Regions from separate parts of the Halobacillus litoralis genome, predicted to be linked through region 2. Evidence: riboswitches for the same ligand, from Rfam matches in the RefSeq annotation. Region 2 holds a riboswitch; each other region holds the start of a gene.
The links. A riboswitch is a leader RNA that binds a small molecule or an ion and turns the genes downstream of it on or off. The one in region 2 is predicted to bind thiamine pyrophosphate.

Region 1: it holds a riboswitch for thiamine pyrophosphate, as region 2 does, so the genes downstream of both, LC065_RS13230 (Ykof family thiamine-binding protein) here and thiW (energy coupling factor transporter S component ThiW) in region 2, are expected to answer to the same signal.
Region 3: it holds a riboswitch for thiamine pyrophosphate, as region 2 does, so the genes downstream of both, thiT (energy-coupled thiamine transporter ThiT) here and thiW (energy coupling factor transporter S component ThiW) in region 2, are expected to answer to the same signal.

What each region holds. Positions count from the first base shown of each region.
Region 1 is NZ_CP129016.1:2,580,094-2,586,394, forward strand. Features, by position in the region: gene LC065_RS13210 (hypothetical protein) at 36-581, shown strand; gene LC065_RS13215 (energy-coupling factor transporter transmembrane component T family protein) at 646-1,407, opposite strand; gene LC065_RS13220 (ABC transporter ATP-binding protein) at 1,394-3,016, opposite strand; gene LC065_RS13225 (ECF transporter S component) at 3,013-3,591, opposite strand; gene LC065_RS13230 (Ykof family thiamine-binding protein) at 3,588-4,190, opposite strand; TPP riboswitch at 4,282-4,384, opposite strand; gene LC065_RS13235 (hypothetical protein) at 4,502-4,732, opposite strand; gene LC065_RS13240 (DUF420 domain-containing protein) at 4,916-5,437, opposite strand; gene LC065_RS13245 (RDD family protein) at 5,714-6,139, shown strand; gene LC065_RS13250 (hypothetical protein) at 6,145-6,301, opposite strand, start outside.
Region 2 is NZ_CP129016.1:1,116,181-1,122,481, reverse strand. Features, by position in the region: gene LC065_RS05850 (methyl-accepting chemotaxis protein) at 1-1,017, shown strand, start outside; gene thiE (thiamine phosphate synthase) at 1,182-1,796, opposite strand; gene thiM (hydroxyethylthiazole kinase) at 1,793-2,551, opposite strand; partial or broken gene thiD (bifunctional hydroxymethylpyrimidine kinase/phosphomethylpyrimidine kinase) at 2,542-3,354, opposite strand; gene tenA (thiaminase II) at 3,351-4,037, opposite strand; TPP riboswitch at 4,080-4,185, opposite strand; gene thiW (energy coupling factor transporter S component ThiW) at 4,191-4,679, opposite strand; TPP riboswitch at 4,773-4,882, opposite strand; gene LC065_RS05820 (DUF3221 domain-containing protein) at 4,991-5,527, shown strand; gene LC065_RS05815 (PucR family transcriptional regulator) at 5,550-6,301, opposite strand, start outside.
Region 3 is NZ_CP129016.1:3,335,747-3,342,047, forward strand. Features, by position in the region: gene LC065_RS17065 (L-lactate permease) at 1-158, opposite strand, end outside; gene LC065_RS17070 (DUF1028 domain-containing protein) at 446-1,306, opposite strand; gene LC065_RS17075 (phospholipase D family protein) at 1,708-3,156, opposite strand; gene thiT (energy-coupled thiamine transporter ThiT) at 3,858-4,424, opposite strand; TPP riboswitch at 4,513-4,612, opposite strand; gene LC065_RS17085 (alpha/beta hydrolase) at 4,694-5,434, opposite strand; partial or broken gene LC065_RS17090 (SDR family oxidoreductase) at 5,388-6,294, opposite strand.

The DNA.
Region 1 (6,301 bases), 1.5 Mb from region 2:
GAATGAGTAAGAGTAATAAAACGGAGGGGTAGTTTATGGAAATGATCAAAAAATATCTAAAGCCAATATTCTTGGTTGGCATCCTACTATTATCTGTAGGCTGCACCAATTCGGAAGACGCAGAGACCAATGCAGAAGAAAACGGAAGCGAAGAAAACATTCGTACGGTTCTACAACATAAGTTTACGGGTCCCAATGAGGAGCAGGAAAAGATTATCAAAGGGTATGATGGAGACATCGAAAAGTCAGTCAAGGCGTTGAGTGATTACTACATGGAACACTTCAAACCCTATATGAGTGAACGTTTTTTTGAGGATTATGTAGTAAATACGAACCAGGCCATGACTTTCCTCCGCATGGCATACCCTGATTATCAGATGGAAGTCGAAGACATAGATATGGAGGAAAAAGAAAACTATTACACCTTCACAATGAACGTATCCTATACGGATAATAGTAGTGAGGAAAGTAAAACGATGAATGTAAAAGGGCATGCACAAACGAATGAAGACGATCAATTATCGAGTATAAAATTTAGTAACTTCGAAGAGATTCGCACTTCCTTAGAAGGAAAAGAATAGACAATAGCAAACAGCCCCCGGCTAAAAACCGGAGGCTGTTTCATGTTACAGCTGTCCATCATACCTAGGAAAAGTAACCGAAATAGACCGAGACCGCAATCGTCGCCCCGAGCATCCCGAACATCATCACCGGGAAAAGCCAGTCTTTCCGCTGCACCTTCATCGGACGGTAAAACGTGCGGGCCTTCGCACCAGTGAATCCTTTCGATTCCATCGCAATCGCTGTTCGTTCCGCTTTCCGTATCGCACCGGCCAGGAGGGGAATCGCGAACCGTTGATACTGAAGAAGTTTTTCCTTCCACGAATCCGGCCGGTTGACCCCGCGGATGCGGTGCGCCGCACGAATCTGTTGGAATTCTGTCTTCAACATCGGGAGAAAGCGATACCCGGCCAGCACGCCGTAAGCGATTTTCGGTGGCAGCTTCAACTGTTGGATCAAACTCAAGATGAAATGGACCATGTTTGTCGTGAAAAGGAACAGCAGCGACAAACTGGCAAACGCAAGGACCCTCAGACCCAGAGCCGTCGCTGTCCAAATGTCTTCCGTTGGGAACTTCATCCCGAGGAATGAAACGGTTTCGGAAGTCGCGGAGGCGGTGTCCGAAAAGACGATCGTCGTCCAGAACATCCCGAAAGCGAACAGAGTGAACGGAATGAAATAATACAGGTAGTATCTTTTTTTGAATGTCCCGAACAGGAAGGTGACAAGGACGGTCCACACGATGTAGAGCAAAGGCGTGACCGGATCGAATACGAAAGCGAGGAGGAAGACGGTACCGATGATCGTCAAAGCTTTGACGGTCGGATTCAAGTCATGAAGAAACATACGCAGTCTCCTCTCGCTTCAAAACGGCTCGCTTCCATTGTTCTCTCGGAGGCAGTTCCAGGTTTTGGTCGGCCAAATCTGGACGAGCCCAGAGTTCTTCCGGCTGACCATCGAAACTGAGTTCGCCTTCGTTCATGACCAGCACTCTTGTCGCGTATTTGTCCACGAGCTCCATATCATGCGTGATCATGACGATCGTCGTCCCGTTTTCATGTTTTTCTTTCAAGAGCGACATCAAATCTGAGGTCGACTTTTCATCCTGCCCGAACGTCGGTTCATCAAGGAAAAGCATACTCTGATCTTCGACAATCATCGTTGCGACACTCAAACGCCGTTTCTGTCCCTGGCTGAGAAGGAAAGGATGCTGATCCTCCAATCCATCCAGCCGGCAGAACTTCAGTGTTTCTTCGACGATCCTGGTCCATTCCGCTTCCTTCATTCCTGCATGCCGGAGACTGAAGGCGACTTCCTCATAGACGGTATCCGTAATGAACTGGTGTTCCGGGTTCTGGAAGACATACCCGATCTCATGCCGCATTTCATTCTCTTTCCATTTCTTCAAGGAGCGGCCGTGCAGGGAAACCGTCCCCTTGCTCGGAGGCTGGATGCCCGCAAGGATTCTCGATAAGGAAGATTTCCCGCTCCCGTTTTCCCCGACGATCGCCACCCATTCCCCCTCATGAAAAGTGACATGGATGTTTTGCAAAATCGACTTCCAGTGCACATCCTCTGCTTTCAACAACACTTTCCCAACAGATTCTGATGGAGGGTTTTCTGGTGAAGCACAGGCCGGCATTTCTCTGATGTGAAGCGGGTAGGGAGGCGTCCATTCCTGTTCCAGAGCTGTCCTTGTTGCGTAATGAAGCTGGATGCCCATCTCATGAATGTCCCGGGCGTAGGTTTTCAAGTGGTCGTGAAGCGGACCATCGTGGGCGATCTCTCCCTTTTCATTGATGATGAGGACCCGTTCCAACAAGTCGAGCCAGCCTTCCAGCTTATGCTCGATGACAAGCAGGGTGAAAGACCGTTGCTCTTTCAAATTTTTCAAAAGATCGATGAATTCCTGCCTCGCCACCGGATCCAAATTCGCTGTCGGTTCATCGAGAATCAGCACTTCAGCCTCCATCGCAAGGATGCAGGCAAGAGCGACTTTCTGCTTCTGACCGCCGGAAAGCTCGGAGATGTTCGCCGTTTTGTAAGCTTCCATCCCGACTGAGCGTAAAGCCGTATCTACTTTTTTTACCATCGATTTATAAGGGGTATTCAAGTTTTCAAGCCCGAAGGCTACTTCATCTTCAACGGTGATCATGCAGAACTGCGTCTCCGGATCTTGGAAAACGACGCCGACATTCTGCGCCATTTCACCGGCGGGGTAGGCGTCGGTCCTCTGTCCTTTCACATGGACTTCTCCCTCCATGGAACCGTCAAGTTCCCTCGGGTAGAGACCGTTCAAACAGTGGGTGAGTGAGCTTTTCCCCGACCCACTCGGACCCAGGATCAGCATGTTTTCTCCTTTTTCGATGGAAAAATTCAGACAGGACAGCACTGGTTTCTGCCTTTCCTCATAATGGAGGGTGAGATCCTCGACGCGTATCACTTCCTGACTCATGCCGCGTGCTTCCTTCGGTGTTCTTTTCCGAGAGCGAAGCTTGAAAGGACACCTGTCTTCGCTAGGGCGTCACTGAGTGCTTTGCCTGCGACACCGGAGATGATGGCGCCGCTGATGATGCGGGTGATGAACATGGCGAGGACGTACCCTGTACTGAGTGCTGCGTAGCCGGAAAGGAAGTAACCCCAGACGAAGCTGAACACCGCAGCCATCACCCCGGCAAGCATGAGGGTGAACAGGTCATAACGCTTGTACCTCGTCATGGCGAAGGCAGACTCTGCCCCGAGCCCCTGGATCATCCCTGAAACAAGAAGCATCGGACCGACCGCATTGCCGAGCAGTACTTCGACCGCGGCCGCAATCGTTTCGGATAAAAACGCAGCACCGGGTTTGCGGATGATGTAAGCGGCGATGATCGATACGATGAACCAGATACCAAAGATGAGATCATAGCCGATCGGTCCGAAAAAGCCGACGAGGATTTTCCCGACCGGAAGGAAGGCCAAGTACACGACCGCAAAGACGACAGATAGGACGGACATGACGACGATTTCTTTCAGTTTCCAGCTGTTCATGAGTGCTCATCCTTATGAGAAGGGCTGTTGGCAGAGACCGTTACGGTCATCACGGTATGAGAAGATCCGCTCGCTTCCGTCTCCCTGAACACATCCTCAAGTCCTGTGAAAATGTCGCGCGTATCCCCGTCGAGGCGGGTGGAATAGTGGGCAGGAGTGACTTCGACGCCTTTTTCTTTCATCGCTTCGATCTGACGGTAAATCGTGTCCATATAATCGCCGCCACCCATCGGATACAGGGAGAACTTCGCCGCAATGCGCTGTTCGATGTCCTTGGATTGTGGCTTGTTCAATACTTCCTCTGATTCATCCATATGGACATCTCCGGACGAATCTCCCGGACAGCCGATGGAAAAAGTCCCTTGAAAAGCGACATGGACGCCCGTTTTCGCAATATGTAACAGAATCGCTTCGGTGACATCGAAGACGTGCTCCATCCGGCCGCGCACCGTCGTTGTGACGTCGTCCGTTTTCATCCACACTTTCGAGCTGTCCACCTCACGTAAGCTCGCTTTGATATAATCCACGAAGTTGTCCGACATCGGGTGCACGGAAAAAGAGCACCCCGCGATTCTTGAAGTTCCACAGTTGTTTTCCATTTCTAATTCCTCCTTTTTTTGAGCACAAAAAAACTGCATCCCACGGGAATGCAGTCTACCAATCATAAAGGAAGAACCAGTCAGGTCCTTGTGAATGACGACCGCACTTCCCCACGCTAGTATTATCTAGTTCGGGTTCCAAGGGTCGGAATTTCTCCTCTCAGCCGCTTCAAGCAGCTCCCCTAGTGCAAAACGCGTATGCAGTTCTTGTCCATTGCTTCCATCGTAGCCGAGAGTCATAGATTTGTAAACCATCTTTTTCTAGAAAATAAAAGGACCGGTTCCCCCAGAGGGCGGACCCGGTCCATGCCTTATGCTTTCGACAAGCGCAACTTCATTACGTTCTGATTTATGAAACAATCAATATACGGTACGCGTTCATAAGGATAATAAGTGACGGAGGTCGGCGTCAATTCCATTAGTTGATACAGGTCCTCCGTGGAAGCCACATCATTCAACACTAATTGGACGTCTTCACCAGTCAACGAGGAGAACTTGGCCGAAGTGTAACCTTCATTTTTCATAAATTGGAGTAAATCCATAGTAGTCTCCTTATTATCTGACCTTGAACATTAAATTTTCCCTGAATAGCAAATCTTGAAACATAAATCTTTAAAAATCAATTGGCGACAACTCTCTAACTGCTATTCTACTATAATAAGAGGTAGGAAGGAAGCAAAGAATTTCGACAATAAAACAGGCGCTTCGCCGCGCCTGTTCGTTCTTCAATAATAAGGGGAAATCATCAAGTAGACGATGACTCCGGTAAGACTGACATACAGCCATAACGGCATCGTCCATCGTGCGATTTTCCGGTGCTTGTCGACCTTCATCGCAAGCCCGCGGAACAATGTAAGCAGGGCAAGAGGCACGATGAGTGCAGCCAGTACGATATGGGTGATCAAAATGAAATAGTAGATCCCAGCAACAATTCCTTCACCGCCGAACGATGTCGACTCCGCCATCGAATGGTACGTCAGGTACGAAACAAGGAAAAGAGCCGTCGACGTGAAAGCAGCGAAAATGAAACGCTTGTGCCATTTCACGTTTTTTCTGATGATCATGAACAGCGCCGCCGTCAGGAAAACGAACGTAAAGGAATTCAAGACCGCATTCAGGAGGGGAAGGAGTTTAATATTGAACCCGAGATCCCCGTCAACATTCGGTAAAAACAATAAGGCCACAACGATAAGGTTAATGGCGATGGAAAGCCCCACGACCCATGGGACGTAATTGAATTTATTCATGGTATCGATCCTTTCTCAAAACTCTTTATATAGAATCCTAGTTAAGTATAAAGAAAGTGAGGGGAGAATGCTATGACAGAAAACGCACAATTTGTCGAATGAGCACATCCGTTTGAAAGATCTCCGGGAATTTGGTCGTAGGCAGGGATGAAAGAAGAAAAGGCGTTGACAAAGAGATGGGGCAAAAGCTCCATCTCTTTTTCGTCGTTCTGGGTGAATGGGCAAACCGATGACGACGAAAACCCATAGGATACTACACAGAAAGGAGGGACTTCTATGTCTGAAAGAAACTTGTTCCTCAGATTCATAGGCACAGGCCTTGAACTTATCGTATCCGGCTTCCTCGCCATCCTCTACACAGCAACACAGGACACAGGCCGCGGATTCGATCCGAACCCCGTCTTTTGGAAAGCCTTCATCATCATCCATGTAGCCCTTCTCATTGTCATTCCGCTACTTGCGAAAGGGAGGACGATCGGCATGCTGTTGACGCACCTCACCATCGAAACGAATTCAGGCAAGCCGCTGAACATCATGCAGATTTTCATCCGTGTCATTCTGGGGTTCGGTCCGGTCATCCTTACCCAGGGAATGTGGTACTGGATTTCATTCGTCACCGGTTTGATGGATTCGAAAGGGAGAGGGTGGAGTGAGATCATCTCTTTTACGACGATCAAATGGAAAGAGCCTCCGTTGGAATAAGAGGCTCAGGCTACCGCGGCTTTCCGGTATCGGAACAGGCGTGCCCCTATAAAAATGAATGTGATCAACACAAGGATCCACATCGCATCACGGTAAGTAGAATAGGATAGGGACTGGATCCAGTCATGATAAAGTTCAAGGGCGAGCCAGCCGATAGGGAAG
Region 2 (6,301 bases):
TTCACCGCAGCCGACCTTCAAGTGTCGAACAAGGACGAAATAGGCGTGCTCGTGGAAAATTTTAATATAATGAAAAACAACCTGAAGGCGCTGATCCAGTCTGTTTCTGCTTCTTCAGAACAAGTGGCAGCCGCTTCCCAACAATTGAATGCCAACGCGGAAGAAAACTCACTTGCGGCAGAACAAGTAACCACAGCTATTCAAGAAGTAGCAGCAGGATCTGATCAACAGATGGACAATGCCAATGAATCTTCCGAATGGATTCATGATATATCATCAAATATTCAAGCCATTTCCACACAAATGATCGACCTCTCAGCAAAGTCGAATCAGACCGCTGAAACATCCGGATCAGGAGAGAATCTTATTCATACTGCCCTACAGCAAATGCATGAAATCAATGATCATACCAATACCACAAGTGGTACAATTCAGGTTCTCGAGAAAAAATCCAATGAAATTGGCAAAATCGTATCTCTGATTACAGATATCTCTGAACAGACGAACTTGCTCGCGTTGAATGCAGCCATTGAAGCAGCTCGGGCAGGTGAACATGGAAAGGGCTTTGCTGTAGTAGCCGAGGAAGTGAGGAAACTGGCCGAGCAGTCCAGTCAATCGGCGAATCACATCATGGAGCTGGTACATGATATCCAACAAAAAACCCATGAAGCCGTCCAGTTTATGAATAAAAGTGATGATGCTGTCAAATCCGGGGTGAATGTGGTCGGAGAAGCTGAACAAACGTTTAAAACGATTACGGCAGATGTCCATGATCTGTCTGGAGGGATGAACGATATCACAGGATCCATCCAATCGATGACTCATCATATTCAAAGTCTCGTAGAGTCTTTTGAAGCGGTTAAGAACTTTGCTGTCCAGGCTTCGGAACAATCCCAGCACGTGGCCGCTACGACAGAGCAGCAAAATGCATCCATCCAGGAGATTACATCTGCGAGTGAAACATTAGCTCAAGAAGCTGGCAATCTTCAGGAACAAGTCAGTCGTTTCAGATACTAAGTCCAACATATCTTCAGCTATACAGCTATTAGAATTTGATTGGTGGAAGACTTAGGTTTAATAGTCATCAAAAACCTGGGAGTAAAAAGGTTTGTGTGTGAAGTGGGACTCATCCTACTTCACAGCATAAAAGGAACTCATGCTTCGGCATGAGTTCCTTTTTGCTATATCGCTTGTACAACTGCCGGTATATCCGTCGCGTGTGTAATGGCTGAAATGACAGCGACTCCGTCTGCTCCTGCTTCCATCACTTTATCAGCATTTTCAGGTTGAATGCCTCCAATACCTACTACGGGCATGTCAGGAAACGCTTTTTTGACGACCTTCACCCATTCAGGCCCTGCTACAGGGTTGGCGTCTTTCTTCGTGGTTGTCCTGTACATCGGCCCCACACCTAAATAGTCGACAAGGTGGACAGGACTTTGCTCTAATTCTCTCCGATCGGATACTGATAATCCAATGATTGCATCTGGATATTTTGAACGAATCTCTTTCACACTTCGATCACTCTGTCCCACGTGGATTCCATCGGCTTTAAGCACATCAAAAAGTTCAACGTCATCGTTGACGATAAATGGAATGTCTGCTTCAGCACAACGTTGGCGGATCTTATGGCCGAGACTGTACTTCGCTTCTCCAGTTCGTGCCCCTTCCCCTTTTTCTCTATACTGAAAGCATGTAATTCCGGCTTGGATCGCTTCATCCAAAATGCTCAATGGATCTTTGTTACAGTTTTGACTGCCCATAACGAAGTATTTTCTAAGAATAGAAGCTTTCATGTTTTATCCCCCATGGATAAAGCATCGACAAACCTCGGAATGAATGTCCCTGGTCCTTTCACATCAGGATGAGCCGCAGCATGTTCGGCCGCCCGGCCATAATGGCTTAATGTTCCCAAAACCTTCACTTTAGGCTCACCTTTTACAGATAAGCCTGCTGCAAGCAAGGAACCTAACAAACAGCCGGATCCTGTAATTTGAGCAAGAAGCGGGTGACCCGTTTCGTTGACAAAAACCTCTCCTCTCATGCATCCGAGATCCCTTTCACCTGTACAGACGGCTCCAGTTTGGTATTTTTCTGCTACCAGGCGAACGATGGATTCAAGGTCAGCTTTCCCTGTTGAGTCTACCCCTTTCGTTTCCACATCCTGACCGACGAGATGGGCGAGTTCCCCGGCATTCCCTTTAATGACGGTCGGCTTCACCTCCTGCAAGATTCGCTGGCATGCCTCTGAACGATAGCGGGTTGCAGGGGCGCCGACAGGATCGAGGACGATCGGAATGCCGATCTCATTCGCTGCTTTCCCTGCAAGAATCATCGCTTCCACCTTGTTTTCATGAAGCGTCCCGATATTCAATAAAAGCCCTTGAGACAATCGGGTGACATCTTCAACCTCCTGTTTAGCAGTAGCCATAATCGGGGATCCGCCGAAAGCAAGAAGTCCGTTCGCTGTAAAATTCATGACGACCGAATTCGTAATGTGATGGATCAGTGGCCGTTTTTCTCTTACTCTATCGATAACACTTACAGCCATTTGTTGAAAACCTCCTCACGTAAAGCAAAATGATTGGTCGGTCCGCTTCCTTTTCCTAAGTTGAAAGAGTGGCGAATCGCTTCTGTTACAAAGTATTTGGCTTCTTTGACAGCTTGTGGCAAAGCGTGCCCCTAGCTCAGGTAAGCCGTAATGGCTGCTGAATACGTACACCCTGTGCCGTGCGTATTTGAAGAATCAATACGTTCGGATTCAAATTCATAGACACGCCCGTCATCATATAAAAAATCAACCGCTCTTCCATTAAGATGGCCCCCTTTCACAAGGGCCGCATCCGCACCTAAGTCTTTCACGATTGCTTCAGCCGCTTCTTTCATATCTGCTTCAGTTTCAATTTTCCCTCCAACAAGCACTTCCGTTTCCGGAATGTTGGGAGTGACAAGCGATGTCTTTGGTACAAGATATTCTTTCAAATAGCGCTGGTCTTCTTTTTCAATCAACGGGTCCCCACTCTGGGCAACCATGACAGGGTCCATGACGTAAGGAGCCTCTACCTCATCCAACCATTCACTAATGACTCTCATCATATTCTTGTTTGCAATCATTCCTGTTTTCAATGCATGAACAGGCATGTCTTCAGAAATAGCTTTCAGTTGACTCATAATAAAGTTTTCCGGGAGGTGGTGGACATCCTTCACACCTGTCGTATTTTGAGAAACAACTGAGGTCACAACACTCATGCCGTAACTCTTCAGCTCCTGGAACGTTTTCAAGTCTGCTTGAATACCCGCTCCTCCGCTCGGATCTGTTCCGGCGATCGTCAACGCACATGATACTTTCGTCATCTCACACCCTCCTTTTCACAAGGCCATTGCTCTTGTGTGTAAGCCATATCCCAAAAGGCGTATTCCAGCTGACAACTTTTTCGGAAGGCTTCTCTCATCCGGTGCTTTTCCAGTTCAGACGCACGTTCAGCACACTGATCAAGCCGTTCACATAACACTGCCGTCAGACTCTTCACTTCCGTATTGGCATAAAACTCAATCCACGGGAGGAAGGGGTGATCAGGTTCTGGATGATAGGTGTTCATCAGCTCCATCCCGATTTCATAATAGGTCCAAGGGCACGGGAGCAAAGCTGCTACTATTTCACCCAAGTTTCCATGATGGGCATGAAAAAGCATATGTTTAATATAGTGATCAGCGGTCGGCGGCAATGGATACCCTTGCAGTTTTTCATAGGGAACGCCAATTTGTTCACAAAAATTGTTGTGAGGGTGAACTTCACTGTTTAATACAAAATCGATTTGTTCATTAAACAATTGAATGTCTTCCCTGCAAGGAGACTTGGAAATCGCGATTCCATAGACGTGCATAAAGGCATTCAAATACTCATAATCAGCCTTGATATAGTGAATGAGGGCTTCTTTTGGAACCTCCCCTTTTCCGATGCCTTGGATAAAAGGATGGGAGAAGATTCTTTGATAGATATCCTGATTTTCTTTTCTTAATTGATTGGAAAAAGACATGATAGAGCCTCCTATTATTCTCGGAAGCTACTAGAGGACAGAAGGGGATTGTTACTACTTCCCTCCGCCGGCATGACCCGGATCAGGTATTGAGGGACCAAGGAATATGTCCTTATCTCAGCGAATACTCGCGCCCCTAGCAGTTTCCGTGTATTATGGTTGTAAGATCATCTTTTCAACTTTCACTCGTGATAAAATGAAGGCAGCAATCAATGCTCCCGAGACACTGCTTACGACAAAAGAAGGAACAAACGCAAAAACACCAGCTGAACTTCCCATCAAGACATTTGCAATCGGGACAGATGCCAAAGCCCCGATGACTCCAGTGCCCAGCACTTCACCAATCACCGCAGAACTTTTTCTTTCAAACATCCGGTAACAAAGCCCTGCCAACAATGCACCAAACATTCCGCCCGGAAAAGCAAGAAAGGTGCCGAGCCCTAATAAAAAACGTAAGAGCCCGATGACAAAAGCAATCATGACCGCCGGGACGGGTCCAAGCACCACCGCCGCGACCACATTAACCGCATGTTGGACAGGATAAGCTTTTGCAATTCCAGCCGGGAACCAGAGAAATTGAGCCCCGAGCGTTCCAATGGCAACAAGTACAGCCATCGTTGTGAGTAACTTTGTGTTTTTCATATTCCACCACCTTTCCGTATGGGAGTTGAATGGAAACAAATAAAAAAGCCAGATCCTTAGAGGACCTGGCCTGGTATGCAGTAAGTCGATACACGTATCGTCAGACTACTTCCCTCCGCTGGCATTAACCAGATCAGGTTCGTAAGAGTCAGAAAGCTTGCTCGCTTTCCTCTCAGCCCATTCAGGCTCCCCTAGTAGTTTCATAAACTTATTCGCTTGGTGATTTTCATCATAACAAAGTTGGATGTTTCTGTCATGTGAAACTTTTCCTCCCGATCAAACGTCAACAAAAGAAGATAAGGAGTGTGGGAATGATGAAAATGAGATGGATGCTTGGTATATTCATGGTTTTCTTTTTATCCCTTAGTGCATGTGGACTCTCAAAGACAGAAGAAGTAGACCAGAATGAAGTGGAAGCAGAAGTCTCCGATCCGGACATGAGTGGATTTGTGATGGATCAAGAGGAGGATAGCATCCTGGTTGTCACCCCGATGGATGATGGATCAGGGGAGGAAGGACGTGCCATGTGGGTATCTGGAGCTCCTGAAGGCTTGTGGGTCGGCAAACAGGTCGAAGTCTGGGTGGACGGAGATATCGCTGAATCCTATCCCGAAAAAGCCACTGCTGAAAAAGTCCAGGAGCTCGAAATGAGTGAAGTGCAGGGAGCGGATTTAAAAGCTTCCGAGGCTCTTTCTACAGCTTTATCCGAGACAGAACCAGAACAGACAGATGTGCTGATCGTTTCTCTGCTTTCTTTTGATGAAGAATCCGACCAGTGGACTGTCAAATTGGACCGACGTGGGACAAATCAGGGCGAATGGAAAACGACCGTCAAAGATGAAAAATAGAGCGCTATCCTGAGGGAGCGCTCTATGCATCCACTTTTTTCAAAAGCCATAACCTTACGCTAAGCTCCAGCAAAAAGAGGTCATCAGCATTGAGAAGAGATAGTCCGGTCAAATGTTCAATGTTTCTCAATCTGTGCAGCAAAGATTGCCGGTGCAAATTCAGCGCACGGGCCGTCTGGCTGACATTGCTGTTGTATTTATTGTAGACCATAAACGTATGAATCAGTTCTGTCTGCCGTTTCTGATCATAATCTATCAGCTTTTCTAATGTATCTGAAACAATCGCTCCGATTTCTTCTTCGTGGGACAGCGCCATGAGCAGGCGATTCATTCTTGTATCACTGAAAAACGTCCGCTCCCCTTCTTCATGCTGCTGACCGATTTTCAAAGCCGTTTCCGCCTCTTCATAGCTTTTATGAAAAAACTGATACCCACCTTTATGACAGGAAATACCCCAGCTAATCGTAATCCCTTTCAATAACTCATGAAGCCTCCGCTCAATCAGATCGAGAAACTGATTCGCGGTTTCGCCGTAATCCAGGCGATCCGTTTCCAAATATACGATCACCTCCCCTTCATCAAAAGTGGTCATCGTCCTCCTGTGCAGCGCATCCCCTGCATGGGTGACTTCCTTCTGAATGTAATAATTCCGACTGTTGATCGATGACGATTTGACTTGAGGCATCGTTGAAGAGGAGCGTTCCTCCTCCGGCTGTACGAAACGGATGTGGCCGACAAGACAAATATAGGGCTTCTCCAGGTCATAGCCAAGCA
Region 3 (6,301 bases), 1.7 Mb from region 2:
GAGGCAGCGATCACCCTTCCCCCCACACCCCAGACAAGGTATGCAAGGCCGATCACAATCAACGCGCTATACAACATCCCTTTTTTTGCCGGCATCCGTAAAAGGACCAAAAAGATAAAAGGAGCGAGTATCGCACTTAATGCCACGAATAAAATCATATAAATCCTCCCCCATCACACTTAATGTCAACGCTTTCAAAACTTGGATAAAAGTAAGGTCATCAGATGACCTGCTTTAATTATATTTTATACCGGGAAGGTCGTTTTTGCAATCGCTTTTATAGATTTCATCGAGAAAGACCAAGAGCATTTAAAGCCCTAGTCTAATCCTTTTTAGAGAAAGGTGACTCCATCCGGTTTCCTTCTGAAAGAATCGGCGTTTCTTCTTCCCCTTCATAAGAATGTATAATCAAAAAGCCGCACATCTTATGTACGGCTTATCACAATTATTGATTTTTCATGTACTCCAGGACTTTCAAGTCGATTTTTCCACGCTCCTGCTCACGGCTTTCGAAATTTTCCGTGTGCAAGTATGTCGTAAATGTATGGTAAAACTCATCAGGAGTTACGTTCTCTGCAGTGAGGTAACCGAGACGACGGAGGTGATGCTCGACCTCCTTCTTTATATTCCCTTCCACTTCCACCACTTCCTCAGGCTTTGACGCCCCAAAATAGAGTTGATGAAGCTTATAGATACGGTCAAGCTCTTCAATCGGTTCCGGATGATCATCCACACGGAGATCAACAGCGACGTCACTGAGCTCCCCATATCCTGCTTTATCTTTAACGACGAGGATGGCTGCCGATTGCTTCCCACGACTGTCTCCCCCCGCACGCTGAGCCGCTTTGATTGCAGTCATCAAACGGTCCGCAAGAGAACCTTCCGCCTGTTCAAAAGCTTCGCCCATATCGGTGACGGTCGCTTCATTCACAAGGATGTTCCCTTGAGCCACATAATGTTTGCCGACTTTGCCGCCAGCCCACTCGTAGCACTCTTTCCCTGTAAATGTAGCCCCGTTTCCTTTCGCGTCGACGATTCCGACTTGGCGGTCTTCCTTTTGAGGATCGTCGGAAGTTAACCGATCGATCACTTCTTCAGCTGAAAGCCCTAGTTCAAGCAGCTTCAGTCCATCCGGTCCGTACTGCGGGTTGCCAAAGGCCTGCGTAGCGACAGCCCCTACACCTGCTTTTGCCCATGGGACAATCGACCCCACACCTAAAAACTTCGACTGCACAGCAACGCCCCACTCCCCTGTTTCAGGATCGTGTGCACAAATAGAAAACGTAGCGATAATCTTTGCATTCATTTTGTTCCCTCCAATCTTGTATGTAATTCGAGATGGTTGGACAAATTCCTGCAACTTTCCGGCTTGCGTTTGACCAATCAGAAGCTTCATAGATCTCTCTCTCAAGTTTAGTTGTTCTATGAATTTTTAATGGATAGATTTACTTTTTGCTGAAGCAACCTCTGCCCATTCACACGTTTCATCCACATCTAACCGGGTACATTTCATACCGTAGCAGCTATAATACCGACCGCATCGCCAAAAACGTCAACGCCAATACGATTGGCCTTTCTAAACAGTAAGCAGAAGAATACGAAGAAGACTTGGATGAAGGGAAAGTTCTTTTGATTGTAAGGAACCCGTCCAAAGCAGAAACCTTATGATAAAAAGAAGGAGCGCACGGTATGTGCGCTCCCTTTTTATTAGTATGTGGTAAACCATGTCCACTTCTGCAAGTAGTAGGTGGCATAACGGATGAATGTTAAATTGTCCTGGTATTCTTTATAATCTGCCGTATAATGTCCCTCTTCGTTGCTCCATATTCGGGTGAAGTAATCATTGACATCATGGAACACTTGCTCTTCCCCATTCCCTTTGATGACAACATCGGCTTCCAGGTTTAAGTTGGAAAGGTTACGACGCGTATAGTTCGCCGACCCGGCGATGATGACATCTTCCTCAGGATGGTCGATATACAGCATCTTCGTATGGTACTGCTCAATATTGACATCATACCACCGCAAATGAATATTTTCGTTACCTAAATTCTGTAACTCGGCAGCCACAGGTAAATTGGGAATGCCGGTTTTTTCATGACCAAACGCCTTTTTGTTTGGATCCATCACAATGTTCACCGTAGCTCCACGGTTGGCTGCTTCATCGATGGAATTCATGATTTTTTTATCGGCTAAGTAATACATACCAAGCCAGACGGTGTCCCCCTTACCAGCTTTGGAGAATTCTTCAAGAATCGATCTGTAGATCTTTCCTTCTGTGACAAACTGTGTAGTGATCGGCCCTTCCTGCTCCTCCCAATCACGATTTTCATAATCAGGAAAATCAGCCTCACCTGAATAGTTAACCACCGCTTCTTCAGCTTCTAAAATATCTTTGATGATCGGCCCCGTCATCTTGAAGGCGACGTTTTCATGATAACCACTGGCATCGTGGGGATTCGCTGTCGAGACAATCGCATTTTTCTCTGTGACGAGAATTTTCCTATGATTCGCTTTGATGTTCAACAATTTCATATAGGACCTGAGCGTTACATCTGGAGCTTCTTTGGCCATAGGGTTACTGATCCATCCGTTGTCTCCAGTACCCATCCATGAAAACAAAAGCCGCCAAACGCTCGAGTATAAAGGATTCGAATCTCTCAACTTATTCAAATTGGTCAAAACTACATCGACCCCGCCATCCTCGAGGCGTTTGATTGTCTCCGACTCATACGATCCATAAACCGTATTGATCCGGTCCGTTATGAAAACGACCTTCAAATCAGGAACTTCCTCTTTTCTTTTTAGAATGGCGTCCACTAAATTTTCGGATATCTTCGGGAACTCGTTTTTTCCGTTCGTGTAGCCATTGAATAAAAACATATCCGCTACAATAAAGTCCTCAGCTTCCGAGATCGTCTGGTTGATCTCTTCAAAAACCTGTAGGTCATGTACTGTCTTGCCTGCTTCATTTTCGTATGTTAAATCACGGAAAAACTCGATGTTTTCCATCTGGTGCGTTTCTCCTTCATAAGAAATCCCCTCAGGCAGAGCTTTCCATGAAGTATGATAAGCAATCATGACACTTAAAATAGCGATAATGATGACGATGATCCAAAACCACTTGCTTTTTCCAATCCGTTTTAAACGGTTCATTATGTAGCCTCCTCAACTTGAGTGCTTATTTTATTTTCACTATAATGGCCCGTTTCAAACCTTGATCGGAGAAAAAAATAAATTCGTGCAGTGTATTGAGATTCTTGAAGACTCAGTTTCGAGATGTTTGAAGGTGGATAGGCCCTCCGGGAAACAGTTCGCTTTCCATGGGGCGGGCGGTGAGCCTCCTCAGGCTACGCCTTCCGGGGTCTCACCTGTCCCGCACACCCCATAGGAGTCTCACCGTTTCCCTCCGCCCCTTTACCTAATGAGTGTCTCGAAACCACTTCTCGAATAAGCAGTCATTCCGTTTGGTGAGGGTATGAATATACCCCCCCTGCCTAAGTGTTTGAATTCTGAGAGCTTGATACCGAGCTCTTTATGCTTCCAACAGTGGGATAGTGGAAAAAATCCAACTTGGTAAAGGGGTTCGTTTCTCACTTACATCGAATGGGGTGGTTGGGAAGCTGCGAGACTCCCGTGGGAGAAAGGAGATCGGCGAGATCCCGCAGGGCGTTAGCCCGAGGAAGCTCGCCACTCCCCCACAGGAAAGCGAGTTGCTTCCCAACCACCCCCGAATTCCTATACGGCAAACGAGCCCCGGTTATCTCGAAGCTGAGTCTTCCACAATCGGTAGAGTTTATGAATTTTAATTAAAAAACCCCCTCTCGATGTCGGAGCATTGAGAGGGGGGTTTTTTGTTAATGGCTTAATAGTTTTGGTCGTTTTACGAATAGGAGACTGACGACGATACTGCTTAAGATGAACGCGGGCAGCATGTATCCACCATTATAGACGAGGGAATACAACCAGACCGGCTGACCTTCCGGGGCGAACTCGCCGTAAAAAACGATGCCTGCAAAAAAGTGTCCAAAAAAGCGCAGCACACTTCCGATCAGGCAGCCGACAATGATCCATCCGACCAATCGACGGGACTCTTTCGCTTTGATCGCATTCCATAGCGGCTTCGCCACTAAACCAGCCCCTCCAATTACAGCAAAGGCAACGACATAGTCCAGAAACGCCTGGAGAGGGGTCATAATATAGGCGCCAGTCATGATTTGATAGATTCCTAGTAGCAGGCCGGTGGTGACGCCCCCTTTCAAGCCCCAGCGAAAGGCCATGATAAACACAGGGACCATCGAAAACGAAACTGATCCTCCCTGCGCCCACAGTTTAAAAGATAAAAACGGGATGATATCCAACAATAATGCGAGTGCTGAAAAGATCGCAACATCTACGAGAAATAAAACGCGACGATTTCTCATTTCAACATTCCTCCTAAAAAAAGACACAAAAAAAGCAACGCCAAATAGGGAAGCTTCCTGATGGAGGAGTCCCAATTTTGCATTGCACCATCAAAAAAGCCGCCATCCCTACGCCAGTGCTAACTGACAGGTTCGAAGGGTCAGAACGAAATGTTCACTCTCAGCCGGAGGCTCCCCTTGAAGGCTTTATACCGTTTACTTTTCTTGATTTGTCTCTATTATAATAAACTTTTTACTAGATTACAAAACCTTTTCTATTTCCCGGGCAATCATTTCGTGTTCGTGTACATTTGGAAAAATTCCAGCGTGCGCTCGATGATCATATCCTTATCATAATCAAGTGTGGCCACATGGTAACTGTTTTCCAGATGGATGATCTCTTTATGTTCAGAAAACACCGATTCGAATATGACTTCTGAATTGTGAGGTGGAACGACGTGATCCTCATCCGATACGAAAATCATGATCGGGCAGTGGATTTCGTCAAGCCTGTCCTTCACTTTACCCATCAACGTGACGAGCTCCCCGATCGATTTCACCGGCGTGCGGTCATACGCCAGTTCAACGGTTTCCGGATCCTTGATATCGGAACCGATCGCATCTATAAATCGTTCGTCCATTCCCTGACTATTTTCAAGTGCTGGTATATCGATAGCTGCATTGATCGGAATGACGCCTTCAATATCCCGGTGTTCACTCGCCATATACAACGCAAGGGTTCCCCCCATCGATAACCCGACGACAAATATTTTCGAACACCTTTCTTTCAACCAGGTGTAAGCTTCTTCTACGGATTGCACCCAGTCCATATGAGAGGTCGATTCCATGTCCTCTGGGGTCGTTCCGTGCCCTTTCAACCGCGGACAGCAGACGGTATAACCTGACCTTGCATACGCTTCGACTAATGGCTTCATGCTCTGTGTTGTCCCGGTAAACCCGTGAGAGACGAGAATGCCGACTTCATTACCCTCGAAGCGCATCTCCTCCGCTCCATGTATCACTTTTTCCATTCAACCCCACTCCTTTGGCTTTCTCTTTTCCTAGAATTTTTTGTAACACCGTTTTTTCCAGCCACTTCCACGGCAGTAAACGTTTGAACCACACATTCGCCCGCACTCCGGCACCGATGGGATAGCGGAGTTTCACGAGCGTTTCTTTTTCCATCAGTCCGGTCATCAGATCAGAAACGTCCTGAGGGTTGCCGTGTGATTCACTGTTCAAAGCATTCCACAACCCTTTTATGTAATCGGCGTAAGGAGATTCAGGGTCCTGGACTTCTTCCGGCATTTCAAGTCCTGTCGACCAAATATTTGTCTGATAAGAGCCTGGCTCGATCAGCGCGACATCAATCCCGAACGGTTTCACTTCGAAACGGAGACTTTCCGATAATCCCTCCAATGCGTGTTTGGATGAAACATAAGCTGATAAGCCCTGGAAAACCGATCAATCCGCTCACACTGCTGACATTTAAAATCTTCCCACTTCCCTGGGCACGCATCAGTGGCAGAACCGCTTTCGTAACGGCAATCACTCCAAAGACATTCGTATCAAACTGCTTACGGTATGTTTCAAGCGGCACCTGTTCAAGAAATCCACCGACCGCATAGCCCGCGTTATTCACGAGGACATCCAGGCGTTCCAGCGTATTCACTTTCTTTGAAAAACGCGCGATGGACTTTTCATCTGTCACATCCAAAGGCCACACTTCGATGCGGTTGCGTACTTCCTCATCAAGTGTTTGGTAGGCGGCTGCCTTTTGTACATTTCTCATCGTGGCGATGACACGAAATCCTTTTTCGGCACATTTCACTGCTGTATGGAAACCGAATCCACTGGATGCGCCTGTAATGAGTACGGTTTGTTTCATAATCTGACTC